3 regions of the Clostridium sp. TJA020 genome follow, and region 1 is predicted to be linked to each of the others. Evidence: riboswitches for the same ligand, from Rfam matches in the RefSeq annotation. Region 1 holds a riboswitch; each other region holds the start of a gene.

Region 1 (10,008 bases):
GAACATATAAGAGATAGACCAATAACTACATGTGCTGCTATAAAATATGGTGGTATACTCTCTTTAAATAACAAATAAAATCCTCTTAAAAAACCTATTATTGCACAAATAGCCGGAACTGCTATCAATATCTTTCCTTGAAAATCTGAAAAAGCATTTGTTTGTTTTTCACCATATTTTAATGTTGCTTCATTTTTTGTTATAAGTACAAACTTAGTTGATGCTGTTGCAACTGTGGAAACACAACAAGCTATTAAGCCTATAGCAAAAACAATATTTCCTGATACAAAATACGGTGCATTATCTCCAGCCGTTTTCCAAATATAAACTCCTGAAAATACAGTAAATAAACTAACTGCATATCCTATTATAGGGAGTAAAAATTTATAAAAATTATTATATTTGTTTATTAATTGTCTTATAATTGTTGCCGCTGTTGTAAATAAAGCAATACATATAGCAGTTAATGCTATAAGTACATGACTTGCAACAATATAACCTTTACCTGTCGTTTCTTCTAGCACCTTAACATAAAATCCATATGTTATACATATAGCTCCCATTATTAAAGGAACTAAACGAAAAAATACACTCATGAATCTATTCATATTTATCCCTCCATTTTCCTAGAGATAAATAAAAATCAAAATTATTTATTATACAAAATCCCTTTGATTTTTATTTATTATCCAATATATATAAATTATATGATTAGCCAAAATTGAAGTCAAAGAACTCATAGTTAAAATTTTTAAATAATTCCTAATCAAAATTTGATAAGTTGTAAATTTAACTAAAATCTATGAAAGTAGTATTTAAATAATTTATTTAAATAAAAAAGGTTTATTAAATAGATATCTATTTAATAAACCTCAAGCAATAAATTAATTATTTCATCATTGACATCATATTTTCTACAGTATCACCTGCAGCATTCATTAATCTTTTTCCTGCTCTTTTAACAGTTCTTTGTGTCTTTCTATCTAGTTGTGGTAATACTGCCATACTTATTGCTGTTCCTAGTGCTGCACCTGCAACCATTCCTTTGATTAATTTACTCATAAATAACACCTCTTTATAATAATTATTTTTGATGCTATATTTATGGTATGTAAATTATTACTTTTTAAACTAGGAATTATGTTTATATTTTATCATTAAATTCCAAGTGCTGATTTTGCCAAAATATCAGCTCTGTCATTAAATTTATCGCCACTGTGACCTTTTACCTTTTTAAATTTAATATTTATTTCTTTCATTTTATTTTGCATAAAACTATGATAATTTGAAGTTATTTCATTATTTCTTTTCCAAGTTCCTAATGCCCAACTTTCAATACCTTGATAATCATATACTATATAAACTTCATTGTATCCATTATTTATAGCATATTCTACTGCTTTCATTGATCCTAATACTTCTCCAGAAACATTTCTAAGTGGAATAGCCTTTTCATCATTTCCAGCTCCATTTTCTTCATATATAACTTCACCATTTTTTGTTGCTACAAGTCCATAAGAAAAGTTTTTCTTTTCTAAAGAAAAGCTTCCATCAACATATATAACTAAAGAATCTTTTAAATCTAATTCTCTATCTTCTTTATTTAACCTTGATGTTTCACTCACTATTTTTGGTTTTGAAAAATTAAAATCTCTACCTTTTCCTTCAGCATTAAGAAGTATAAATTCCTTCGCTTCATCCATAGTTTTAAAACTTTTATATATAGCTCCCTTAAATCCTATTACTTCTTTTTTGCATTCATCCCATGAAGTAAATATTTTAGGTTCTCCTGATTTTCCTTTATATACTGAATAAAACTTTGCCATTTATTTAATCTCCTTTATTAAAGTGTAGATAATTCTTCAAAAACACTATAAATTTTTTCTATATTTCTAGCTCCTGTAAAGTTAGTTACATATTCAAGACCACTTCTTAAAACTAAAATTAATTCCTCTTTACCTGACCAATTTTCTAATAATACATTTAAAGGTACCTCTTTTGAAATTCTATTTAGTGCAAAAAATAAAACTGCTAAATCATCAATTTTACCTATAAAAGGTATATTACTTGGTATCATATCAGTTGGACATACTATATATGCAATAGAAGCAGATACTGAAACCTTAGTTTTTATAGGAACTCTCTTATCTTTAAGAAGTCTTAATACAAGTGCTAATAAATCTGGTATTAAAAATAAATATTCTGAAAAATCTTTTGCATTCTCTGGAAGTTTATTTTCTAATTTTTCTTTAACTTCATCTCTTCCTTTTGAATAATAATCATTTGCTTTATTTTCTATTATTTCATCTTCTTCTATAAATTCATTCTCTATTTTTTCATTTAATCCTATATTTTCTTCTAATGAAAGTTCTTCTTCGCTTATATTATTGTCTAAAATTTTTTCATCATTTATATTTTCTTCTTTAACTTCTTCTTTCCCTTTATTTAAGTTTAATTTACTAATATTTATATCCACATTTTTTACAGTTGCATTTATCATTTTATCTTTAAAAAATATTTCTTCTACATTTATTTTTAAAAATGGAACACCTTTTAATAAATCATCTACATTTATAATAAGTTCATCTCTATTTTCTTCTATTCCTATATCTCCAAAAATATTTAATAATGATTTAAGTAATAAACTTCTAATCATTCTAATCATTCCAAGTTTATATACTTTTAATTTAGAAAATCTTCCATTAACCTTTCCATCTACCACTTTTAAATCATCTAAAGTAACTTCAAATTTTATTTTTATTATTTTAGTAAAGCTTCCTCTAATTAAAATATTTTCATCTATTATAACTTCATCTAATAATAAACCGTCAACTTTTACAAAATCATTTATTATACTTAAAATATCATTTCCAGTAAGACTTACTAATACATTTGATATATTCATAAAGTTTTCCTCCCCAAATATCCTTTTTAAATTTTACATATGTTTTTGTATAATGAAATTATAACAAAAAAAAAGCTAAATAAGGAATAAATTTAACCTTATTTAGCTTCATTTAATATATATTACATTAAATTCTTCTATTTTAACTAATAATTTTTTAATATTAAAATTTAAATTTACATTTTATGATAATATCTTAATTTATAAAATATATAAATTAAAATTATTCTATCATTAAAATACAGGTATTACAGCCCCATCATATTTACTATTTATAAATTCTTTACACTCATCAGATGTTAAAGCTTTATTTAATGCTTTAATTTTTTCACTATCTTTATTATCTTCTCTTACAGCTATTATATTTGAATATAGCTCAGCTGCTTTTGAATTTTTATCTTCAATTATCAAGGCATCCTTTTTAACTGAAAATCCAGAATCAATTGCATAATTACCATTTATTACAGCAGCATCTACATCTTCTAATGACCTTGGTATTGAAGCTGCTTCTAACTCTTTAAATTGTAAATTCTTTTTATTCTCTGTTATATCTTTTGGAGTTACAAGCTCTCCTTCTTTAATTTTTATAAGTCCTTTTCCTTCCAAAAGCCTTAAGGCTCTTGCTTCATTGGATGGGTCATTTGGTATTGCTATTAAAGCTCCATCTTTAAGTTCCTCTATACCTTTAATCTTTTTTGAATATAAACCTAATGGCTCTAGATGCACTTTTTCAGTATAGTTAAGTCCTAAGTTCTCTGCCTTATTTTGTTCATTTAAATATGGAATATGCTGAAAATAATTTGCATCAAGACTTCCTTCTGAAAGTGCTTTATTTGGTGTTACATAATCAGTAAATTCTTTTATCACAACTTTATATCCTAAATCTTCAAGTTGTGGTTTTATATGTTCTACAATTTCCTTATGTGGTACAGGCGATACACCTATAGTTATTGTTTTATCATCTGATGACTTATTTCCTCCGCATGCTACTAATGATAATGATAACGCCCCAATTAATATACTTGTTAATAATCCTTTTCTTTTCATAGTTAAATTCCCCCTCTTTATTTATTGCTTATATTTTATTTTGAAAGTTTTTTATAAAAATAATTACCAAGACATTGTAATCCTTGTACTATAACTATTAAAATTATTATAGTTACTATCATATATTCAGTTTGATATCTATGATATCCATATCTTATTGCTACATCTCCAAGTCCACCACCAGCTACTGCCCCTGCCATAGCTGAATATCCAATAACGCTTATTATAGTTAAAGTAAGTCCAGAAACCATACTTGGCATTGCTTCTTTAAACATAACTTTAAATATTATTTGTTTGTCTGTTGCTCCAAAAGATTTTGCTGCCTCTATAACACCCTTATCCACTTCTCTTAGTGAAGCTTCAATTATTCTTGCTATAAAAGGTGCTGTTGCAATTGAAAGTGGTACTATCATAGCTTCTTTTCCAATAGTTGTCCCAATTATAAATTTACTTAATGGAAAAAGCGCTACCATAAGTATTACAAAAGGAAAACTCCTAAGGGTATTTACCACAAAATCTAAAATTCTATAAACACTTTTATTTGGCCTTAAACCATCTTCTGCTGTTAAAGTTAAAACTATTGCAATTACAAATCCCCCTATAAAAGCAAAAACTGTTGATAATATAACCATATAAAAAGTTTCTATCGTAGCTACTAATATTTCATTAAACATTAAATCACCTCCCATTCAACACTTTTATTTATAAGATAATTTATTACATCTTCCTTTTCCTTCTCCGAAACATTTATTACTAAGCTTCCTAAAACATCATCTCCAAACTTTTCAAGTCTTCCACAAACAATCGAAAAATCTAAATTCATCTCTCTTGCCATTTTTGTTATAATTGCATTTTCAGAAAAACTTTTTGGAAAAAATATTCTTATATTAACCCCTTCCTCTGGTAAAGTATCATCATCTTCTCCTAAAAATTTTCTAAGAGAAACTCCTGGTTTTAAAAATAACTCTGAAGCTTTTCCTTGTGCTTTAACTACTCCCCCTTCTAAAAGAGTTATATTTTCGCAAATATCTTTTACAACTTCCATCTGATGTGTTACAACAACAATTGTTATTTTTAATTCTTTATTTATTTTTGATAAAAGTGCTAATATATCTTTTGTTGTTTTTGGATCTAATGCTGATGTTGCTTCATCACAAAGTAAAATTTCTGGCTTTAATGCTAAAGCTCTAGCTATTGCTACTCTTTGCTTCTGGCCTCCACTTAATTCCTTTGGTTTACTATCTTTTTTATCCTCTAGTGAAACTAATTTTAAAAGTTCTAAAACCCTTAAATTTATATAATCTTTTTTATATCCCCAAACTTCAAGAGGTAATGCTATATTTTCATATACTGTTTTTCTATCTAAAAGATTAAAACTTTGAAAAATCATCCCCAAATTTTTTCTAATATTTCTGATATCCTCCTTACTTAAATTTTTTATTTCTTTTCCTATAACTTTTAAACTACCCTCATCATATTTTTCAAGACCATTTAAGCATCTAAGTAAAGTTGATTTTCCAGCTCCACTATGTCCAATAATTCCATATATATCTCCTTTTTTAATGTTAAGTGATATATTATTTAAAACTTTAAAATCCCCAAATGTTTTAGATAATCCTTTTATTTCTATCAAACCTATATACCCCCTTTTTGTTAAAAATCTCTTTTTAATGTATTAGTTTAAAATAAAAATGCGCTAGAGAATAATATCTCTAGCGCATATAAGTATAACTTGCCCTATAAAATTACTCTCTCATCTATCAAGTATATGAATACTTGCAGGATTTGGCACCACATATAAAGTAATAACTTTAAATCATTACTAATTACATAGGTTGCCGGGCTTCATAGGGCCAGTCCCTCCACCGCTCTTGATAAGAACCTAATATTTCATTTTCAAACTTCTTGTATAATAATATAATATCTTATACATTTATTGTCAATAAGTTTTAAAAATTTTTATATAAATAGTTTTCTATATAAATATTTTTTATATAAATAATCTATGTCTATTAATTAAAACTGTTACAATTTTATTTATTAAATAACTTTCAAAATTTAAGTTTTAATAACTTCATAACTTAGAATATTTCTGTTTCCTCTTCAATATCTACAATTTCACCATCACAATTTTCTTCAATAAAATCTATAATCTTTTCTTTCATAGAATGAGCTATTTTTACATCTGTGCAAACTGCTGATATACCAATTACCGCCATCTTGTGTTCATCTTGTCTATCTACTTCACCAACAGATATATTAAATTTATTTTTTAATTTTTGAGTTATGCTTTTTACAATCATCCTTTTTTCCTTTAAAGAATTTACCCAAGATGCTCTAATTGTTATTTTCATAAGTAAAATATCCATAAATACCTATTTCCTTTCTATAAAGTATTTTTTTGATATAAGCAATTTATATTTTTATAATAATACATATTCTAACCAATATAAATTGTATTACTTATAATTTCACAAAAAATAATCAACTTATTCACAAAATTTGTAATTAATGAATAAGTTGATTATATTGTTTAAAAAAGCATAAAAATTTAATATTCTATTACTTTTAAGCTAATGCAATTACTTCTATTTCAACTTTTGCATCTAATGGTAATTTAGCTACTTGAACACAGCTTCTTGCTGGTGGTTCTCCTTCAAAAAATGTAGCATAAACTTCATTAACAGCTACAAAATCATTTAAATCTTTTACAAAAACTGTAGTTTTTATAACTTTATCCATATTTGTTCCAGCTTCTTCAAGTATTGCCTTTATATTATTTAAACTTTGCTTAGTTGCAGCTTTTATTTCTGTAACTAATTCTTTAGTTTCTGGATTTATTGGAATTTGTCCTGATGTATAAACTAAATTTCCAATTTTAATTCCTTGAGAATATGGTCCAATGGCAGCTGGTGCCTTATCAGTTTTTATTATTTTTTTATCCATAAAAATCCCCTCCAATTTATATCATTTTCTTTATTATAGGTTAATTTTTTTAAAAAGTCTAAATATTTTAATTATTTTTAAAAAATACTTGACTCAAAAATTTACAAAAATGTTATAATGTTTGTGAGAATAATACATGAGAGAGGTGTTATGTATGCATTTAGATAATATTAAAGCTGCTAGAGAAAAAATTCAAGATGTGGTTGTAAAGACACCATTACTTTATAGTAAATTCTTCTCTGAAAAAAGCAACAATAATGTTTATATGAAATGTGAAAATTTACAATTGACTGGCGCCTATAAATTAAGAGGTGCGTTAAATAAGATGATGAGTCTAACTGATGAAGAAAAATCAAAGGGTGTTGTATGTTCATCAGCTGGTAATCATGCTCAAGGAGTTGCTTATGCTGCAAATCTTATGGGAATAAAATCAACCATAGTTATGCCAACAACTACTCCATATTTAAAGGTTAAGTCTACTAAAGACTTAGGTGGAAACGTTATATTAAATGGTAAAGTATATGATGATGCATATAACTTTGCAAAGCAAATAGAAAAAGATGAAGGTGCTGTATTTTTGCACCCATTTAACGATATAAATGTAATATATGGACAAGGTACTATAGGTCTTGAAATAATTGAAGACCTTAAAGATGTAGATGTAGTGATTTGTCCAATCGGTGGTGGTGGATTATTAAGCGGTATATCACTAGCATTAAAAGAAATTAATCCTAACATAAAAATAATAGGTGTTCAAGCATCTGGTGCTAACGCAATGGAGCAAAGCTTCTTAAAAGGTAAATTAACTCCACTTCCTTCTGTAAGTACAATTGCAGATGGTATTGCTGTTAAATCACCTGGAGACCTTACTTTCTCAATTATAAAAGATTATGTTGATGAAGTTGTAACAGTTACTGATTATGAAATTGTTGATGCTTTTTTAGCATTAATTGAAAAACAAAAATTAGTTGCTGAAGCATCTGGAGCAGTTTCACTTGCTGCTTTATCCAAGCTTAATATAAAAGATAAAAATGTTGTTTGTATAATAAGTGGTGGTAATATAGACATGCTTACTATTACTTCACTTATTAATAGTGCATTAGTTTCTAGAAAAAGACTATTCTGCTTTACTATAGAGCTTCCAAATGCTCCTGGTGAACTTAATAATATTACTAGAATACTTGGAAATCTTCGTGCAAATGTTGTTAAACTTGAACATAATCAATTTAAAGCCGCTAATAAACTTAGAAATACTTTACTTGAAGTTACAGTTGAAACGAATGGTGAAGATCATATAAATACAATTAAAGATACATTTAAAACCGAAGGTTATATAATACAACAACTTTACTAAAGATATAAAAAAGACTTTTTCTAAATTTGAAAAAGCCTTTTTTTATCTTAATTTTTTGTTTTACAAATTAATCCACATGTTTTAAGTTTTTCTTCAACACTTCTAGTATCAAATGGATTATGAAGCATTGCTTTTAAAAATAATTGAGGATAATCTCCCTTTAAATGTTTCATATACCTAACCCATATTCTACTTAATTGCTCATATGCTATAGTTATATCCTTTTCTATATGAGACTCATCACAACAATTGCATATAAGATTATAATACCTGTCATCAAATTCCTCTAAAAGATGAAATAATGACATAAGTAACTCTGAAAATATCTCATGCTCCATTAAGGCTTCATTTCCTATAAAAGATATTAACATTTCTTTTTTTAATTTTAAAATAGTTATAACTTTTTCCACATCTATTTTTTTAATATCCACTGAAAAATCATGTTTATCCATAATATCTTCAAGCTCTTTAAAATCCTTTTTGCTCCAATCTTTATTAACTATTGCTACATTTGCAAGATTTTTAATATCTTTATCCCCTTTTGCAAATTCTTCTAAAAGGTCTGCTCCAAATTCTGAGAAGAAAACCCCTTTTATCATACTTAACTTTTCCATTCTATGTTCTTTTTCACGATTTTCTAATAACTTTTCAATTATAAATGCTGTGAAAAATACTTCCATTGGTATAAATGCTATATCAGCAAATAAAAATATCAAAGTATGATGTAAATCCCTAAAAACTAAATAATGAAGGTAATGTAAAAATAGTGATAATGCTATAAGTCCTACCCCAATCATTATAGTTTCTCTTTTATGTTTATTCATATAACCCTTATTCCTCCCCAACATATATAAAATAAATCTATCTTTAAAATTCCATATAATTATAAATATTTTTCATTTTCAATACAAACAATTATTTACCAATTATATTATAAAATACTTCTAAATTCATGTAAGGTTTTAAATAATTAAATTAATGCATTAAAAAAGGATATTTTAAAATATCCTTTTTATCTTTTTATTTTATTTTTAGTAAATATTAAATTTTCTTTTAAATTAGCTAATTCTTCGTCTGTAAAATTTTCAAATACATTTTCAAAACTATCATTAATTGTTTTTTTAAATTCTTTTGCAAATTCTATACCCTTTTTCGAAAATTCAATATAAGTATTTCTTTTATCATTAGGATCTTTAATTTTATTTATATACCCTAATGATTCTAATCTAGTCACAATTCCAGAAACTGTTCCCTTAGATAATGACATCTCATCACATATTTTAGAAATATTAACTTGTCCATTATGTGCTATTAATTTTATAACCATAATTTGTTGATAAGTAAGACCACTATCTTTTAAATTATCACTTATTATATTAACTGTATTTGAGTATATTTCCTTAATTAGCATAGCTATTTCGAATGAATCACATTTCATTTTAAAAACTCCTAAAGTTACATTTTAAATTTTAAATTAGTACTTGAAAATTTAAATGAACTTATAAGGAAAAGAACTCCTGCCATAAATAATGCAAAACCTAATCCTATATAAAATGTTCCAACATACACTGGATTAAATATTCCAATACTTCTTACAGTTATACCAAAGAATATCATAAAGCCCATTATTAAATAACTTCTAACATCAAAAAATGAAAATGCACAATGCTTTTTTAATTCACTATTTATTATTCTTGTTGTATGTTTTTTAAACATTTTACTAAATATAAATTTAAAAAATACAAAAAATATTATT
Region 2 (10,008 bases), on a different contig from region 1:
ATTCTCTACATTATGCTTGGCTAGATTATTTCATGGATTTAACTGTCGTAGTAAATCTTCAATATTTAAACTTGGTTTAACTACTAATAAATATAGCATATATGCTTTTTTAACAGGTGCTATTCTTCTAAACTTAGTTTTATTTGTTAAACCACTACAAAAGTTATTTGAAATAGCTCCACTTAATGTAACTCAAATAGGGCTTATTTATCTTTTAGCTTTCTTACCTACAGTTATAATACAAGGTATTAAAGTATTTAAAGAATCCTTTACAAAACAAAATTCTAAAGAAGATAGCAAAGAAGCTACCATATAAAAAAACTCCAACCAATTTTAGGTTGGAGTTTTTTTTATTTCATTAACTTCTTAACAAGCTTTAATTTATTCTTAAATGGTGCAAATCTAAATGGTAATTCAATAAATGTACCTCTATGGACTACTGATTTTCTATGAGTAAAAGTTTCAAAACTTACTTTACCATGATACTCTCCAATACCACTATTACCAACTCCTCCAAAAGGAATATATGTTGACGCCACTTGTATTACAGTATCATTTATTGTTGCACCACCAGATGTTGTACTCTTAATTACATAGTTTATTTTATTTTTATCTTCTGAAAAATAATAAAGTGATAATGGCTTTTCTCTATTATTTATAAAATCTATAACATAACTTAAATCATTAAATTCAAGTATAGGAAAAATAGGTCCAAATATTTCATTAGACATTACTTTGCTATTTTCATTAATATTAGTCAATATGATAGGTTCAATAAATCTCTCTTCTATATTAAAATTTCCACCATAATATATATTACCTTCATTTAAATATGAAGTTAATCTAATGACATCATCTTTTGTTATTATCTTTGGATATTCTTCATTATTTTTTATATTTTCTCCATATTGTTTTTTTATTTCATGAACTAATAATTTTAAAAATTCATTTTTTATATCTTTATGTACAAATAAATAATCTGGTGCTACACAAGTTTGTCCTGCATTTAAAAGTTTTCCCCAAACTATTCTTTTTGCACTTAATTTTAAATTTGCATCTTTATCTATAATGCATGGACTTTTCCCACCAAGTTCTAATGTTACTGGTGTCAAATTTTTAGCTGCTGCTTCCATTACAATTTTACCAACTGTAACACTACCAGTAAAAAATATATAATCAAATCTAAGCGATAATAATTCTGATACGGCTTCTTTTCCCACTTCTGGGGCAACAACTTTTATATATCCTTCATCAAAATTATTATTTATAATTTCTTCTAAAAGTATTGATGTATGCTTTGATCTTTCTGATGGTTTTATAACAGAACAATTTCCACCAGCAATTGACCCTATTAAAGGAGCAATTGTTAATTGAAATGGATAATTAAAAGGACCTATTATTAAAGAAACTCCATAAGGTTCTTTATAAACATATGCCTTGCTTGGAAAATATACTATTGAACTTCTTTTTCGTTCCCTTCTACTCCATTTCCTTAAACCTTTTATCATAGTATTTATTTCTTCATATACTATGCCAAGCTCTGTAGAATATCCTTCAAAATAACATTTATTTAAATCCTTTTTCAAGGATTCTAATATTTTATCTTCATTATTTTTTAAGATTGATTTTAATTTTTTTAAATTGTGTATTCTAAAATCAATGTCCAAAGTTTTTTTGCTTCTATAAAACTCTTTTTGCTTTATTAAAACCTTCTCTAATTCCCCCATCCTATTTCACCTCTATTTCTTTACTTTATTTAATTTTATCATATATAAAGTTACCATCAAATTTTTGTATAGGTATATTAAACTCTGGAATTCCTGAAGCATATGGTGCTATTTCATATTGTCCATAATATATAACTAAATTATCTCCTCTTATAAAAAATTTAACATCATCATTTATCCCATTAAAACCTTCTGAACCTTCAAAATATTTATCTTTATTCAAATCTATTTGTCTATTAATTTCTTTGTCTATAAACAACTTATAATCATATCCATCTTTAAATAAATCTTTTATTTTTAATTTTTCTCCCTTTTCAATATCTACAGTATATGCATTTCTAGTTGTTATGCCATGTGCTCCTCCTGTAAATTGATAATAATCTATATAGAAACTCATTAAACTCTCTTTCTCTAAAGTTATAAAAAATTGTGAAATTAATTGATATTGCATATTGCATATATATCCTGCCTTTTTATAATCATTCAATATTCCCTTTACATCATTAATCCAGTCATCAGTCCATCCCTTTATTTCATTATTTATTAACTTTAACGAATTGGGAACTAATTGTGGATAACTTACATTAATTTCTATACACTTATTATTCTCTTTTATATTCTTTTCAATAATAAATTTATTCTCATTTAACTTATTATTATACCCAAAACAAGTTATCCACATACCCTGTGCAAAGTTTGTGATAAAAAAAATTATGAATATTAGTATTGAAATCTTTATCATACTTAGTTTTCTCATATAAATACTCCTTTTTTCTACATAATATACTTTAAAATTCAACTTTTTATTAGTATTCTTCAAATTTCAATAAATTATCTACAGCTATATCAACAACTTTATCACAAGTTATCCACAACCTTTTGTGGACAATGTTAGTAATATTTTGAATTTATATAAATATTTTATTATTAATAAAACTTAAATATATAATAAAAAGAAGTAGATTTATAAATCTACTTCTTTTGTCTTCTTAGATTTTTGTATTAAATCATTTATTCCTTGAAGTTCTTTTTTAGTTAAGTCTCTCCATTCACCAATTTTAAGATCATCTAAATTTACATTCATAATCCTAATTCTTTTAAGCTTAACAACATTATATCCTAATGCTTCACTCATTCTTCTTATCTGTCTATTCATACCTTGAGTTAAAATAATTCTAAATGTTTTCTCTCCTTCTTTTTTAACAAAACATTTTTTAGTAATAGTTCCAAGTATTTTTACACCATTACTCATTTTATAAATGAATTCATCAGTTATAGGTTTATCAACAGTTACTATATATTCCTTTTCATGATTATTTCCAGCTCTCAATATTTTATTTACTATATCACCATCATTAGTTAACATTATTAATCCTTGTGAATCTTTATCTAACCTTCCTATTGGAAAGATTCTTTTTTTATGATTTACAAAGTCAACAATATTTCCTTTTACCTTTTTTTCAGTAGTGCATGTTATTCCAACTGGCTTATTTAATATTATATAAACTAATTCTTCTTCTTTTGAAATTATTCTACCATTAACTCTAACAACCTGCCCTTTAGAAACCTTAAGTCCCATTTCTGCTACTTTACCATCAACAGTAACTTTTCCAAGTTCTATAAGTTTATCAGCTTCTCTCCTTGAACATATACCTGTTTCACTTATATATTTGTTTAGTCGAACTTCTTCACTTCTATCTAAGTGTTTTATAACATCTTTAGTATTTTCTTTTATAGTATTCTTTCTTTTAGATTTATTTATAGAAGCATTATTTCTAATCTTTTTATTTTTATTTTTATTTTTATTTAAATTATTATTTTTTCTTGTACTATTATTGTTGTTAGTTTTTTTAATTTTCATTTTTATCTTCCTTTATTTTTGCTTGATGATTATATAAACTTCTTTCATTTCCAACATTGTTTATAGTTAAATCTATTTTATTTTTAACTACATAACTTCTTGTATTTTCTAATGCTCCATATTTTATAGGTTCTCCTGTTACAGTAATTAAAACACCTTTCTCTGGCAACATACCATTTTCTTTTGCATATTTTAAAATACCTTCCAATGTATTATCTAGCTTTGCATGATTTAAATCTAAATTTTTAATCATATTCTCACCTTTATCTGTTGGGGAATACGCTTCTATCACATTATTAAAACAATTAAGCTCTAGTTTAACTTTAGATGTAGTATTTATAAGAATAGTTCTATCTACAGTATTATATTTATAAGTAAAAAATACTGCCCCTACCGTAATAAATATTAAAGCAACAATAATAAATGATTTAAAATCTCTCATTCTTTTTGTTGGTTCAGAATTAATTTCTTCTCCAATATTTATACCATCTTCTTTATGAACCTTACAAACCCTTCCTGTACTAGTTAGTATAAGAACACCATTTTTTAATATTTTTAAAACTATTCCTCTTTCTATTTTTGTTTTATCATCTTTATTATTTTCATTATTATTTATTTCTATAATTTCCTCTTTATTTTCATTTCCATCTTTTTTTTCTATTATGAGCTTCTCAATTATTATTTTTTTATTCTTTCTATTTTTTCTTTCCTTAAGAGAAACCACATTTTTATTCTTATCTTCTTCTTTAACTTCTTCAATTGATAAATAGTCTTGTAAATATTTATAATTAGGATTTGAAAAAATAATAGTATAAGCTATTATATAATCGCTCCATTCCATTAATTTTTTCTTATGTCTTTTTACCTTTTTAGATAACATATTAAACGGTATTTTTTTATGACTATTTATATATTCTAAAATTTCAACTTGCCCCACTATAAAAAAAGCAATATTTAATATTAAATTTAATTCATTTTCACTTGGTACATAAGTAAATAAATCCTTAATTAAAATATTATAAGAAAAAAGTTCTTCTTCAAATTTTAATATTTCTTCTTTTCTATGTTCGTTTACATTATTACTTATTTCTACTAAATTTGGAGTAGTTGAGAATTTATATTTATTCTTATCAAATATATCCAAATTACAATTCTCCCCTTTTAAAAATATTTTTTGTAGTTTTTTATCATTTTCTATCTTAATTATACATAAATACATTCTGATTTTAAATGAATTTAAAAATTTATATTATAATCATAATATTTTATAATATATTATAAGATAAAAGATTTATATATGTTAAAAATACATTATTTATATATTTTTTAAGCATAAAAATTATAAAACTTCTTTACTTCTTTATACTATCCTTTTATGCTAAACTTATAAAAGAAATATCAAAGAGGTGATTATATATGCGTATAGGCTTAGGTTATGATGTACACCGTTTAGTAGAAAATAGAGATTTAATACTTGGTGGAGTAAATATTCCTTATGAACTTGGATTACTTGGGCATTCTGATGCAGATGTATTAGTTCATGCTATAATGGATTCTCTACTTGGAGCAACAGCTCTTGGTGATATAGGTACACATTTTCCAGATAACGATCCAAAATACAAAGGAATCTCTAGCATAAAATTATTATCAGAAGTAGGGAAACTTTTAGATAGAAACGGGTATGAAATAACTAATATCGATTCAACAATAATTGCTCAAAAACCTAAAATGGCACCACATATAGAAGAAATGAGAAAAAACATAGCCAAAGCTTTAAATATTGATTTTGATATGATTAATATAAAAGCTACAACTGAAGAAGGTTTAGGTTTTACTGGTGAGGGACTTGGAATATCATCACAAAGTATATGCTTAGTTACTTTAAAATAATTAAAAGAACACTATTTTAAAATAGTGTTCTTTCTTTATAAATATTTTTATATAAATAATTTATAAACTATCAACAAAATTTAAATTTTCTTTTTCAATATTAGCTTCTTTATTTCTTGCCCAATATATAAATATTGCAATTACAGCTGATATTCCCATAAGATATGGATAATATAAATACCCCATTATCTGAAATGCAGATACTCCAGCAAGTGATGATGCTGATATAAGTTGTGCTCCATATGGGATTATTCCTTGGAATACACATGAAAACATATCCATAATTCCTGCAATTCTCTTTGGCTCTAAGTCAAATTCATCTGATATATTTTTAGCTATAGGTCCAACTGTTACTATTGCAATAGTATTATTTGCTGTACATATATCAACCAAACTCGTAAGAGCTGCTATTCCAAACTCCGCTCCTCTTCTTGTCTTGAATTTTTTCATTCCTTTGTTAAGTATATACTCTATACCACCATTGTATTCAATAAGAGCTATCATTCCTGATATTAATAAAGAAATTATTATAAGCTCGCTCATCCCACTAATACCAGTAGCTAAATTTTGAAATAATCCAATTATATCAAAACTTGAAGTAAGTATACCTATAACACCGGCTAATATTATACCTGATGATAAAACAAAGATAACATTAACACCTAAAAGAGCTGCTACTAAAACACCTATATAAGGAACTATTTTTATAATGCTATATTCATAAGTTCCTAAACTAAATCCTTGTGTTCCTCTTGTTATAAAAGCAAAAATAATTGCTGTAATTATAGCTGCTGGAAGAACTATCTTAAAATTCATTCTAAACTTATCTCTCATATCACAACCTTGAGTTCTTGTTGCTGCAATTGTTGTATCAGATATTATTGATAAATTGTCCCCAAACATAGCTCCACTTACTACTGCGCCAACCACTAAAGCAACCGCAATTCCAGTTTTCTCAGATATACCAAGTGCTATTGGTACTAATGCAACTATAGTTCCCATTGAAGTCCCTACAGAAAGAGCTATAAAGCAAGCTACTATAAATATACCTGAAATTAACAGATTTGGAGGTAATACAGAAAGTCCTAAATTTACTGTTGATTCAACTGCACCCATAGCTTTCGCAACACTTGCAAAAGCTCCTGCTAATATAAATATTAAAATCATTAAAATTATATTAGGATTACCTGCTCCCTTACAAAAAATATGTAATCTTTCCTCAAAACTAATTTTATTATTCATAATCAAAGCCGTAACTGCTGCAATTAGAAATGGAATTATTACAGATACAGCATAAAAATCTTTTGCTATTAAAGATATTGAAACATATGAAACTATAAATACTAATAATGGCATTAATGCCAATACACTACCTGTTTTATTATTTTTCAATTTAAAATCCCCCTTTAATTTTAATAAAAAAAGCTTCTGATAGAAATCAGAAGCTTTATAAACTCTATATAAACACCACTTATCTATCAGTATTTAACTGCTGGAATTAGCACCACACCAAATAATTTATCGTATGACAAATTTCCAATGCAAAATTAATTACATTGAAAAATTATAGTCTTCCCTATATTATTTAGTAGGTTGCCGGGTTTCAAAGGGCCAGTCCCTCCACCACTCTTGATAAGACTTTATTTAATTTTTAATTTATTGTAACAAGTACTAACCATTAATGTCAATATATTTTTATTTTCATAAATCCCTATTTATACCTTTAATCAAATAAAATATAGGATAAAATTTAAGTTTTATCCTATACTTTTTTATTTATAATACCTCAGTTAGTTTATCTAGTATTACCTTTCTAAATACATTAGCTGCTTCTTTATCATGAGAAATTTTATGTGATATCTCAACAAAATCTTCTGTTGAAATTCCAATAGTATTTTTAAACTCTTCACATTTTCCAGTCATAATTACTGAATCTTTTATAAAATCTGCTAAATCTGAAGCTCTTTTAAATACTTTTATATACAAAAATTTGCTGTTATCTCCAAGCCAAGCTTTATTGAACTTTCTTGTAAAAGTTTTAAGTTCATTTAAAATTTCATCTTCTGGCTTATCCCACATATAACTTAATTCATCATACTGTTCTTTCATAATTTCTTTTTCTTTTTTTGTGATTTTACCTTTAGAATATAAGTTATTAATTAATTCTTTTGTTGGTGAAACTGGTACTTTCATAATTAATTTTTCTGTACCATTTGCCCAATTATAAAAGGCTTTTTGCATAAATGAATGTTGGAGATAACCTAAAAGGGCTCTGGAATTTGGGAAGTATGAATACAAACTCTCTATCCCATTTTTATTTGAGAAAATCAAAGCATGTATATATACAGACTTTGAATTAGGCATTTCATGTGTGAATGCATGCCCTCTCACAGCATTGCAATCATTTACATTTTTGCCCCAAAAACTGAATGAATTGTAATTATCCTTCATAAATATCACCTTTCCTCATAAATCTCAATATAATATACTATAAAGTATATGCTATACAATACACCCTATATAGTATATTATACTACTTTTTATTGTTTCTATTCTTGATTTTTATAAATATTTATATTAATATTCTGTAAATAACATAAAACTTTAAGGAGGTTAATCATTTGTATTTTTGTGAAATATGCAATAAAAAAGCCGATATCCACCATATAGTTCATAGAAGTGAGGGAGGATTTGATATAGAGCTAAATTATATGTATCTATGTCCTGAACATCATCGTGGAAAAAAAGGGCCCCATCATTGTCTAAAAACAGATATATTTTATAAAATTAATTTTCAAAAAAAATTATACAAGCTATTACCAAAAAGATTTTATTCATTTAAAGAACTTTGTATAATATTAAATGCATCAACTAATATAATTAAGCGTTTGACAAAAGACTTAAAATTATACAAAGAAGGCTATAAAAAAGAGGAAATTATTTTTATATTGATGGGAAAAGCATATTATTCTGAAGAATTATTGCAAAATATAGAAATCGAAGAACTTTGTGAAAGCATTTATTGACATCTTAAAATTGTATGATTATAATTAAGATAAATTATTTTATATAAATTTATATTAAACGCATTGATGAGAAGAGTAAGTTAACCCCTTATATTAAGAGAGAAAACACATTAGCTGTAAGTGTTTTTATATAAGCTTAGCTGAAAACTACCTCGGAGTGGCTCTAATCCAGCCCGTAATTGTCACGTTACGACATATTAAAGTGACTCTTTATTTTTAAGAGTAACTAGAGTGGAACCACGGATATTATACTTCGTCTCTAAATTTTGAGACGAAGTTTTTTTATTTAGTAATTAAATTTAAGTTTAAAATAAATTTCAGAAAGGAGTTTTTTAAAATGGTTAAAATCACTTTAAAAGATGGATCAATTAAAGAATTTGAAAATGATGTATCAGTATTAGAAGTAGCAAAAAATATTAGCGAAGGTCTTGCTAGAAACACATTTTGTGCTAAAATTGATGGAAAAGTTGTTGACTTACGTCAACCAATAAATGAAGATTGCGAGCTTGAACTTTGCACATTTGACTCACAAGAAGGAAAAGATGCTTTAAGACATACAGCTTCTCATGTATTAGCTTATGCTGTAAAAAGGTTATTCCCAAATACAAAAATCGCTATAGGACCAGCAATAGAAAATGGTTTTTATTATGATTTTGATAAAGAAGGTGCCTTCTCAACAGAAGATTTAGCTAAAATCGAAGCTGAAATGAAAAAAATAATTAAAGAAAACCCTGAAATAGAAAGATTTGAACTTCCAAGAAATGAAGCTTTAGAACTTATGAAAGATGAACCTTATAAAGTTGAACTTATAAATGACTTAGGTGAAGACGAAGTAATATCTTTCTACAAGATAGGAGATTTTACTGATCTTTGTGCAGGACCACATATAATGTCACTTAAACCAATGAAAGCTATAAAACTTTTAAGAAGTGCTGGGGCTTACTGGAAAGGTGACGAAAAGAATAAAATGCTTTCAAGAATTTATGGAACTGCATTCTTAAAAAATAAAGATTTAGAAGCTCATATAGAAGCTATGGAAGAAGCTAAAAAAAGAGATCATAATAAACTTGGTAGAGAATTAAAATTATTCACTACTGATGAAAATGTAGGTCAAGGACTTCCTCTATTAATGCCAAAAGGAGCTAGAATAGTTCAAACTCTTCAAAGATGGGTTGAAGATGAAGAAGAAAAAAGAGGTTATGTTTTAACTAAAACTCCTCTAATGGCAAAAAGTGACCTTTATAAAATTTCAGGACACTGGGATCACTATAAAGATGGAATGTTCGTTTTAGGTGATGAAGATAAAGATGATGAAGTATTTGCTTTAAGACCTATGACTTGCCCATTCCAATATGCAATTTATAATTCAGAGCAACATAGTTACAGAGATCTTCCTGTAAGATTTGCTGAAACTTCTACTCTATTTAGAAACGAATCATCAGGAGAAATGCATGGACTTATAAGAGTTAGACAATTTACTTTAGCAGATGGTCATATTGTATGT
Region 3 (10,008 bases), 180 kb from region 1:
CTAAACAAGCATCTATACCTATAATGTATGAGTTAGGATGGTCAGATAATATAGACTTTAATTTTTTATCTATATTTAATGCATGAATTGGAGAGTCAATTGAACCATAAACAGGAATTGGTAGCATACTTTCTTTTAATAATGTTCCGACTAAAGGCCCAAGGCAATCACCTATACATTTGTCAGTACCTATACAAACAATAACTAAATTTTCAGAGAAGCATTCTAGTATAGATTGAGCAATTGTATAGTAAGCAAAAGGGTCATTGTAATGAACCTTTTTTTCCATATATACACCTCCTTGAAATATATATATGAAATTAAAATATAGAATAGAAGATATGAATAAGAAAAAGTAAAATGGACAATATCTAATATAGGAGGTGTACATAAATATGAAAAAATTAGTAATAACAATTTTACTAGCAATGGCAACATCCTTGACTATTTATTTTATTAGCTTTTGGACTCCTAGCAATAATATTATTGATATAGAAAAATCAAGAGTTAATAATGTAGGGGAAGGTAGTAATGAGAAAAATATAGAAGACAATAAAAAGAATGATGTTGTTAGTAAGGATAATATTAAAGATAAAGGGGATAAATCAAAATTAAGTGATGAATCTATTAAAAATAAAAAAGAAAATTTACTAAATGAGAAAGATAATAAATTAAACTATAATGAAGAAATAAAAAAAGATATTAATCATAACAATGAAGGTAAATCAAGCGAAGCGAGCGTAAAAATATTTAATGTAAATAAAAATGAGATATTTGAAAGTCTAAGTTTAAAAGATAAAACTAAGTTATTGTCTGTTGCAAAAAAGATATCAACAGTTGATGGAGAAAAAATAAAAAATAGTATTAAAAATGAAGATGAATTTAGAGGAGTTAGTGAAGCTTTTAAAATAATTAAGCTTAGGCTTACAAAAAAGGATTACAATGAAGTAAAAGAGATACTTTCACCATATATAAATATAGAATTATTAGAACAATTGGTATAATGTAAGTTTTATAGTAAAATGGTGAAAAAGATAGAATTTTAAAGTTAAATAAAAATAATTCTGTTAAATGGCATAGTTTTTAATTTGAAATAAATATGAGTTAACTATATACTAACTATTGTCGGTTGAGCGAGTAAGCCAAACGACTTAAAACTTTAAAAGATGGTGGAGTTCCCGAGTGGCCAAAGGGGGCAGACTGTAAATCTGTTGTCAGTTGACTTCGAAGGTTCGAATCCTTCCTCCACCACCATTTATTTGTGGGCGCATAGCTCAGCTGGGAGAGCACCTGCCTTACAAGCAGGGGGTCACAGGTTCGAACCCTGTTGTGCCCACCACAAACTTTAAAAGTTAAAAATAAATGCGCTGATGTGGCTCAATTGGCAGAGCAGCTGACTTGTAATCAGCAGGTTATCGGTTCAAGTCCGATCATCAGCTCCAAATTAGGTGGAGTTCCCGAGTGGCCAAAGGGGGCAGACTGTAAATCTGTTGTCAGTTGACTTCGAAGGTTCGAATCCTTCCTCCACCACCAAGCACTAAGAGTATTCTTAGTGCTTTTTTATTTTTCTTAGTACCTTGTTTGACAAAGTATATACCTTGTAATACAATGTATATATAATTATAAATAGATTTTATAAGGGAAGTGAATAAGATGAGTATAAAGGGTGTATATTTAAAAGAAATAAATAAGTTAAGTCGATTAATGAGAGAGAAAGATAAAAGAATATATGAAGAAATTATAATATATATGAGATTATCAGGTTTAAAGGATATAGATATAGAAGAAACTTTAATAGAAATAGGGGATATGATTATACAGGCAGAGAATGATAATAAAGATATAAATTATTTGATAGGAGATAATTATATACAATTTTGTGATAATATAATTAATGAAATAAAATCTAAGTATAGTAGATTTGATAAAATAATAAATAATTTTAAAGTTCAAGTATTTTTAATATCCATGGCTGTTTTATTTACTATAAATTATTTAATTACTCAAGGAATAACTTTATTCAAAGATAAAAGGTTTACTTTAAATTATAATCTTACAATTAATCAATTAATTTCAAATTTAATAATAAGTATAATTTGCTATTTAGTATTTTCAGAGATAAAAAAAGATTCTATAAAGAATTATAAAATCAAATCTGATGTAAATTTTAAAAAAATAGATAACAAATTAATAAAATTCATTATTTTATTTTCTATGATTTCATTTGCTATAATAATAACTGTTAAGACAATAGTTCCGCAAATAAATTTAATTGATACAAAAATATATTTTTTAGTATTACCATTTGGGATTTTATATGAATTAAATGAATATATTAATGAGAAAGAATATAAAAAAAGAAGAGGGATAAAGAAAGAGTTGATATAAATGAATAAAAAAACACAAATGCTTAAGGGAACATTAGAAGGGTGCATATTAGCTATAATATATAAGAAAGAAACTTATGGATATGAAATAATATCAACTTTAAAAGAATATGGGTTCGATAATGCTTCAGAGGGAACTATGTACCCTTTACTTTTAAGATTGGAAAAGTCCGGATTTTTAACTGCAACTATTAAGGATTCTGGTGTTGGTGCAAAAAGAAAATACTATAGTCTAACTGAAGAGGGAATAAATAAATTAAATAATTTTATAAAAAATTGGAATGAATTAAAAATGAATATAGATAATATAATCAGCTCAGTATAAATCGATTAAATTTAAATATAATTTAATGGATTTATATATTTAATTAAAATAATACAATATAAAAATATTGACTATTAAAAATCTATGTGTTAAAATTGCGATTAGTAAAATAATTAAATAAAGAAGCTCTTATCAAGAGAGGTGGAGGGAGACGGCCCTATGAAGCCCAGCAACCTACAAATATTTAAATATTATGTGTGGTGCTAATTCCAGTAGTTTATACTACAAGATAAGAAAGATTAGAATACAATCTCTTCTTATCGAAGAGTTTTTTTTATTGTAAAAATATTAGAAAATTCGGAGGAAAAAGGAATGAGAAGATTATTTACATCAGAATCAGTTACAGAAGGACATCCAGATAAAATCTGTGACCAAATTTCAGATTCAGTATTAGATGCTATATTAGCAAAGGATCCACATGCTAGAGTTGCTTGTGAAACATGTACAACTACTGGTATGGTAATGGTTATGGGAGAAATATCAACTAACTGTTATGTTGATATTCCTAAAGTTGTTAGAGAAACAATTAGAGAAATTGGATATGATAGAGCTAAATATGGATTTGACTGTGATACATGCTCAGTAATGACAACTATAGATGAACAATCAGGAGATATCGCTATGGGTGTTGATGAAGCACTTGAGTCAAGACAAGGAGAAAAAGATGAAGTTGAAGCAGTAGGTGCTGGAGACCAAGGTATGATGTTTGGATATGCTACAAATGAAACAGAAGAATTTATGCCTACTCCAATTGCTATGGCTCATAGACTTTCAAGAAGACTTACAGAAGTAAGGAAAAATGGAACATTATCATACTTAAGACCAGACGGAAAAACTCAAGTTACAGTTGAGTATGAAAATGATAAGCCAAAGAGAATAGATACTATAGTAATTTCAACTCAACATGATGAGTGTGCTACTTTAGAACAAATTCAATCAGATTTAAAAGAACATGTTATAAATGCTGTAATTCCAGCAGAATTATTAGATGAAAATACAAGATATTTCATAAACCCAACTGGAAGATTTGTTGTTGGTGGACCACAAGGAGATAGTGGATTAACAGGAAGAAAGATAATAGTTGATACATACGGTGGAATGGGAAGACACGGTGGTGGAGCATTCTCAGGAAAAGATGCAACTAAAGTTGATAGATCAGCAGCATATGCAGCAAGATGGGTTGCTAAAAACTTAGTAGCAGCTGGAGTAGCTGATAAATTAGAAATACAATTAGCTTATGCTATTGGAGTTGCAAAACCAGTATCAATTCAAGTAGATACATTTGGAACTGGAAAAATAGATGAAGCTACTATAGTTAATATAGTAGAAAAAGTATTTGATTTAAGACCAGGAGCTATAATAAGAGATTTAGATTTAAGAAGACCAATATATAAGCAAACAGCAGCTTATGGACACTTTGGAAGAACTGATGTTAAACTTCCATGGGAAGAGTTAAATAAGGTAGAAGAAATAAAGAAATTATTATAATTTAAAAAAGATGCCAGATTTCTGGCATCTTTTTAATCTTCTGAATTAAAATTTTTTAATTTTGGAAACTCACATTTATAGCATTCTATATTTCTTAAAAAGTCTAAACATTCTTTAAGGTTATTCTTTAATGTTAATCCATTTTCTTCTAATACTTCTATTAAATTTTGATTTTCAAATTCATAATATCTATAATATTCTCTAGCTGAATCCTCATAAGCTTTTAGTAAATTTTTATCTTTAAGGTTATTTTTAATTTCCTTACATAAAAAGAAATTGCAAACTGGAGTTCTAAATTGAGGTGGGATAGAGCATCCTTTACCATCTTCAACAAAAGGACATGCTTTAAAATGTATTGATAAATCTGTTCCTTTAAATAAATCACTTCTAGTATGGTTTTTAAATTTTTCATAGTTAATTTTATCAAAATATCCAATTGCTTGGATGTAATAATTAAAAATCTTTATGTTTTTGTTATTTAATATTCTTTTTATGACTAATTGTCCTTCTTTAGATTTAGTCATTCTTTGTAAATCAAATAAATTGAACTTAGGGATAATAAAAGCAACATCCTCTATGTTTAAATTTGCATAAACTTTCTGCAATATCACTATGACAATCATAGCATTTATCACAAAAATATCTGGGAATTTTTTCATTAGATTTTACACATAAAACCATAATAATATAACACCTTCTTTAATTATTTTATAGAATAATTTATTTTAAAAAGTATAAGTTAAGTATAAGATAAATATTTGTATTTTCCATAAAATAACTATGTATACAAAGTAAAAAAAGTCTTTGAATTATTTTGAATGAAAATGATTGACTTTGATTGAAAATGATTGTATTATATAGACAAAGAGGTGATGTAAATGTTATCTGAAGAAAGATTTGAAAGAATCTTAAAGCTTTTAGAAGAAAAAAATACAATTACAGTCACAGAATTAGTTAAAGAATTAGATACTTCTGAATCTACAATAAGAAGAGATTTGAATCATTTAGATAAAATGAGAAAACTTAAAAAAGTTCATGGTGGAGCAAAGTCAATAACTAGAACTTATGAAACTAGAGATGATGAAGTGATTGTAAGACAAGGTCTAAACGTAGATGATAAAATTAAAATAGCTAGATATGCAGCAAGTCTTATAAATGAAAGTGATTTTGTTTATATTGATGCTGGAACTACAACTGAACTTATGACAGATTATATAACTGAAAATAAAGCTATATATATAACAAATGGAATAGCACATGCTAAGAAATTAATTCAAAAAAAGTGTAAGGTATATATAATTGGTGGAGAATTAAAATTATCTACAGAAGCTATAATTGGAGTTGAGGCTATAGATAGTTTAAAGAAATATAATTTTACTAAAGGTTTTTTTGGAACAAATGGAATTGATAAAGACTCAGGATTTACAACTCCTGATATTCAAGAAGCATTAGTAAAAAGAGAAGCTGTAAATAGAAGTAATAAAGCCTTTATACTTGCAGATGATTCAAAGTTTGAACACATATCAGCAGTTACATTCGCAGAAATAGATAGAGCAACAATAATTACAACAAATCTTAAACATCAAGAGTTTAAGAAATATGCAGAAATATTGGAGGATAATTAAAAATGATATATACTATGACATTCAATCCATCATTAGATTATATAATGAAGGTTAAAGATTTTAATTTAGGAGTTGTTAATAGAACTTATGAAGAATCAATATTTCCTGGTGGAAAAGGAATAAATGTTTCAATAGTTCTTGGAAATTTAGGAATAGAAAATAAGGCGTTCGGATTTATAGCTGGATTTACTGGAGAAGAAATAGAAAAGAAAGTTAAAAATTCAGGATGTATAGCAGAATTTATAAAATTAAAAGAAGGTAATTCAAGAATAAATGTTAAGCTTAAGAGCAAAGAAGAAAGTGAAATAAATGCTCAAGGACCTAAAATTGATAAATATGCAATAGAAAGTTTATATAAAAAGTTAGATGAAATAAAAAATGGAGATATTTTAGTTTTGGCAGGTAGTATACCAAATACTTTACCATCAGATATGTATGAAAATATAATGAAGCACTTAAATGATAAGGATATAAAGGTTATAGTAGATGCAACAAAAGATTTATTATTAAATGTACTTAAATATAAACCATTCTTAATAAAACCAAATAAACATGAACTTGAAGAAATGTTTAACGTTTCAATAAATTCAGAAGAAGAAATAATTAAGTATGCGAAAAAACTTCAAGATATGGGAGCGATTAATGTACTAATATCAATGGCTGGAGATGGTGCAATACTTATAAATGAAAATGGAGAAGTTTTAAAACATAAAGCTCCTAAGGGAGAAGTTAAAAATTCAGTTGGAGCAGGAGATTCAATGGTTGCTGGATTTACAGCTGGATATATTATGAAACAAAATTATAAAGATGCATTGAAATATGGAATTGCAACAGGAAGTGCAAGTGCATTCTCAGAAGATTTAGCAACTAAAGAGAAAGTAAAAGAAATACTTGAAATGATAAGTTAAACAAGGAGGAAACGTTATGCGTATAATAGACCTTTTAAAAATTGAAGGAATTGAGTTAGATTCAAAAGTAACTTCAAAAAAAGAAGCATTAGATAAGTTAGTTGACCTTATGGATAAGGAAGGAAACTTATTAGATAAAGAAGTTTACAAGGAAGCAGTGCTTAAGAGAGAAGAATTAAGTACAACTGGTATTGGTGAAGGAATAGCAATACCTCATGGTAAATCAAAAGGAGTAAAAAATGCAGGACTTAGTTCAATAGTTGTAAAGAATGGTGTTGATTTTGATTCATTAGATGGGCAACCAGCTAAATTATTCTTTATGATAGCAGCACCAGAAGAGGCTAATAACTTACACCTTGATGTGCTTGCAAGATTATCAACTATATTAATGGATGAAGATTTTAGAAATGAACTTATAAATGCAAAAAGTAAAGAAGAATATTTAAAGCTTATAGATAACAAAGAAAAAGAAAAGTTTGAAACAGAGCAAAAGGAAGAAAATAGAGAAGAAGGATACAGAGTATTAGCAGTTACTGCATGTCCAACTGGTATAGCACATACTTATATGGCTGCAGAAAGCTTAGAAGAAAAAGCTAAGCAAATGGGAGTTTCAATAAAGGTTGAAACAAATGGTTCAGGAGGAGCTAAAAATGTTTTAACAAAAGAAGAAATTGAAAATGCAGAATGTATTATAGTAGCAGCAGATAAAAATGTTGATATGGCAAGATTTGATGGAAAAAGATTAATAAAAACTAAAGTTGCAAATGGAATTCATAAAGCTACAGAGCTTATTGAAGAAGCAACAAGTGGTAAGGCTCCAATATATCATGCTGATAAAAAATCAGAAGGTGGAGATGAGAGTATAGAAAAAGAAGGTGTTGGACACAGAGTATATAAGCACCTAATGAATGGTGTATCACATATGTTACCATTTGTTATAGGTGGTGGTATACTTATAGCATTAGCATTCTTATTTGATGATTATAGTATAAATCCAGCAAACTTTGGTATGAATACACCATTTGCAGCATTCTTAAAAACTGTTGGTGGTATTGCATTTGGATTTATGTTACCAGTATTAGCTGGATACATTGCAATGAGTATAGGAGATAGACCAGCATTAGCAGTAGGTTTTGTTGGTGGTATGCTTGCAAATGAAGGTGGATCAGGTTTCTTAGGTGCTTTACTTGCTGGATTTATTGCAGGATATTTAGTGTTATTCTTAAAGAAAGTATTCAGTAAATTACCAGAAGACTTAGAAGGTTTAAAACCAGTTTTACTATATCCATTCTTCGGAATACTTTTAATTGGTGCTATTATAATGTTCTTAATAAACCCACCAGTATCAGCTATAAATACAGGATTAACTAATACTTTAAATTCTATGGGAGAAAGCAGTAAAGTAGTACTTGGAATAATCCTTGGAGGAATGATGGCAATTGATATGGGAGGTCCTATAAATAAAGCTGCTTATGTATTTGGTACAGCAGGACTTGCTAGTGGACAATTTGATATAATGGCAGCAGTAATGGTTGGAGGTATGGTTCCACCACTTGCAATAGCGTTATGTACTACATTCTTCAAAAATAGATTTACAAAAAGAGAAAGACAATCAGGTATTACTAACTATGTAATGGGATTATCATTTATAACAGAAGGTGCAATACCATTTGCAGCTTCAGATCCATTAAGAGTTATACCAGCTTGTGTTGTTGGGTCAGCAGTTGCAGGAGGACTTTCAATGATGTTTGGTTGTTCACTTAGAGCACCACATGGTGGAATATTCGTAGTGCCTGTTATAGGAAATCCATTAGGATACTTAATAGCACTAGTTGTAGGTTCAATAGTAGGAATGATTTTATTAGCTATATTAAAAAGACCTATTAAAGAAAATGCTTAAAAGTTAAATAAAAAAAGATACTAAATTAATTTAGTATCTTTTTTTTATAATTTAATTTTAATAATTAAATTGTTATTTTATATAATTAAGCCTCATGTACAACTTTTCCATTTACTATAACTTTTTTAATATTTATTTTATCATCAAAAAGAATTAAGTCAGCATCATATCCTTCTTTAATAATTCCTTTTCTATCTTCAACATGGCAATGTTTAGCACCATTATAAGTTGCCATTTTAACAATTTCATATAATGGATAATTTGAATTTTCATAAACATTTCTTACAGCCTTATCAAGAGTTAATATAGATCCTGCAAGTGACCCTGATAATATTCTAGCAGCACCATCTGAAACTTTAACTTCTTGACCACCTAATGAATAAGTTCCATCTGGCATACCACAAGCCATCATAGCATCAGTTATTAAAAGAACTTTATCAGTTCCTTTTTGCTTATATGCAACTCTAAGAGCAGGGTATGATATATGAATACCATCAGATATAGTTTCAGTTGTAATATCAGTATCAAATATTGCCCCAACAACTCCAGGAGCTCTATGAGTAAATGGAGTCATAGCATTGAAAAGGTGAGTAGAATGGGAACATCCACATTTAATACCTTCAACAGCCTCTTCATAAGTAGCTTTTGTATGACCTATTGAGCAGACAACACCTTTATCACTTAAATATTTAATAAGTTCTTTTGCACCAGAAACTTCAGGCGCAATTGTTATAGAAACTACTGCATCTTCACAATCTCCAACCATTTTGTTATATGTTTCAATAGAAGGGATTTGCAAGAAGTTTGGGTTTTGAGCTCCAATGGCATTTGGGCTTATAAATGGACCTTCAAGATGTGCACCTAATACATTTGCACCATCTGTACCCTTAAGCTTAGCTTCTTTAATAGCTGACATTGATTTTCTTATATCTTCTATAGCAACAGTCATAGTTGTTGGGGTAAAAGATGTTGTACCAAATTTACAAATAGTTTTTGAAATTTTATTTATAGCTTCATATGTTCCATCCATAGTATCATATCCTCCAGCACCATGAATGTGAACGTCTATAAATCCAGGAGAAAGATACATTCCATTAGCATCAATAATTTCCGTATCTTGTACATTTTGAGGATTTATTTCTTTAATTTTACCATTCTCTATTAAAACTGATCCCATCTCTATTTTATCTAAGAAAATTATATTACAATTTCTTATTAACATATTAATACCTCCACATTTCTCAATTTTTATTCCATAGAATATATGTTAAATTTTCTATGATATAATTATATATTATACAGGAAAAAATAAAAATAACTTATATTGAAGATTTGGAGAAAAGGTATGGAAAAGATTGTTGGATTTGTTGAAGCA

The links. Region 1 has a riboswitch for S-adenosylmethionine ahead of AC4FQ1_RS06775 (methionine ABC transporter ATP-binding protein). Riboswitches for the same ligand answer to the same signal wherever they lie in the genome.
Region 2: another riboswitch for S-adenosylmethionine. It lies ahead of AC4FQ1_RS10040 (Na+/H+ antiporter NhaC family protein); the one in region 1 lies ahead of AC4FQ1_RS06775 (methionine ABC transporter ATP-binding protein).
Region 3: another riboswitch for S-adenosylmethionine. It lies ahead of metK (methionine adenosyltransferase); the one in region 1 lies ahead of AC4FQ1_RS06775 (methionine ABC transporter ATP-binding protein).

The regions. Positions count from the first base shown of each region.
Region 1 covers NZ_JBZEFC010000003.1:157,990-167,997, forward strand. The annotation lists gene AC4FQ1_RS06745 (DUF2776 family protein) at 1-608, opposite strand, end outside; gene AC4FQ1_RS06750 (YtxH domain-containing protein) at 889-1,062, opposite strand; gene AC4FQ1_RS06755 (ribonuclease H1 domain-containing protein) at 1,158-1,826, opposite strand; gene AC4FQ1_RS06760 (YkvA family protein) at 1,844-2,905, opposite strand; gene AC4FQ1_RS06765 (MetQ/NlpA family ABC transporter substrate-binding protein) at 3,140-3,952, opposite strand; gene AC4FQ1_RS06770 (methionine ABC transporter permease) at 3,988-4,626, opposite strand; gene AC4FQ1_RS06775 (methionine ABC transporter ATP-binding protein) at 4,626-5,585, opposite strand; SAM riboswitch class I at 5,703-5,833, opposite strand; gene AC4FQ1_RS06780 (DUF503 domain-containing protein) at 6,034-6,321, opposite strand; gene AC4FQ1_RS06785 (RidA family protein) at 6,521-6,898, opposite strand; gene ilvA (threonine ammonia-lyase) at 7,053-8,252, shown strand; gene AC4FQ1_RS06795 (MJ1433 family protein) at 8,300-9,076, opposite strand; gene AC4FQ1_RS06800 (MarR family winged helix-turn-helix transcriptional regulator) at 9,265-9,690, opposite strand; gene AC4FQ1_RS06805 (hypothetical protein) at 9,708-10,008, opposite strand, start outside.
Region 2 covers NZ_JBZEFC010000006.1:66,252-76,259, forward strand. The annotation lists gene AC4FQ1_RS10010 (cation-translocating P-type ATPase) at 1-316, shown strand, start outside; gene AC4FQ1_RS10015 (aldehyde dehydrogenase) at 351-1,727, opposite strand; gene AC4FQ1_RS10020 (DUF3298 and DUF4163 domain-containing protein) at 1,753-2,484, opposite strand; gene rluF (23S rRNA pseudouridine(2604) synthase RluF) at 2,692-3,588, opposite strand; gene AC4FQ1_RS10030 (anti-sigma factor domain-containing protein) at 3,578-4,732, opposite strand; gene ispF (2-C-methyl-D-erythritol 2,4-cyclodiphosphate synthase) at 5,005-5,478, shown strand; gene AC4FQ1_RS10040 (Na+/H+ antiporter NhaC family protein) at 5,539-6,870, opposite strand; SAM riboswitch class I at 6,947-7,117, opposite strand; gene AC4FQ1_RS10045 (hypothetical protein) at 7,255-7,929, opposite strand; gene AC4FQ1_RS10050 (HNH endonuclease signature motif containing protein) at 8,100-8,504, shown strand; T-box leader at 8,559-8,768, shown strand; gene thrS (threonine--tRNA ligase) at 8,842-10,008, shown strand, end outside.
Region 3 covers NZ_JBZEFC010000003.1:333,497-343,504, reverse strand. The annotation lists gene yyaC (spore protease YyaC) at 1-289, opposite strand, end outside; gene AC4FQ1_RS07605 (hypothetical protein) at 396-1,004, shown strand; tRNA gene AC4FQ1_RS07600 (tRNA-Tyr) at 1,169-1,254, shown strand; tRNA gene AC4FQ1_RS07595 (tRNA-Val) at 1,264-1,339, shown strand; tRNA gene AC4FQ1_RS07590 (tRNA-Thr) at 1,367-1,442, shown strand; tRNA gene AC4FQ1_RS07585 (tRNA-Tyr) at 1,448-1,533, shown strand; gene AC4FQ1_RS07580 (hypothetical protein) at 1,654-2,388, shown strand; gene AC4FQ1_RS07575 (PadR family transcriptional regulator) at 2,389-2,712, shown strand; SAM riboswitch class I at 2,839-2,948, shown strand; gene metK (methionine adenosyltransferase) at 3,025-4,200, shown strand; gene AC4FQ1_RS07565 (hypothetical protein) at 4,233-4,859, opposite strand; gene AC4FQ1_RS07560 (DeoR/GlpR family DNA-binding transcription regulator) at 5,079-5,825, shown strand; gene pfkB (1-phosphofructokinase) at 5,828-6,733, shown strand; gene AC4FQ1_RS07550 (PTS fructose transporter subunit IIABC) at 6,750-8,633, shown strand; gene nagA (N-acetylglucosamine-6-phosphate deacetylase) at 8,719-9,855, opposite strand; gene recD2 (SF1B family DNA helicase RecD2) at 9,979-10,008, shown strand, end outside.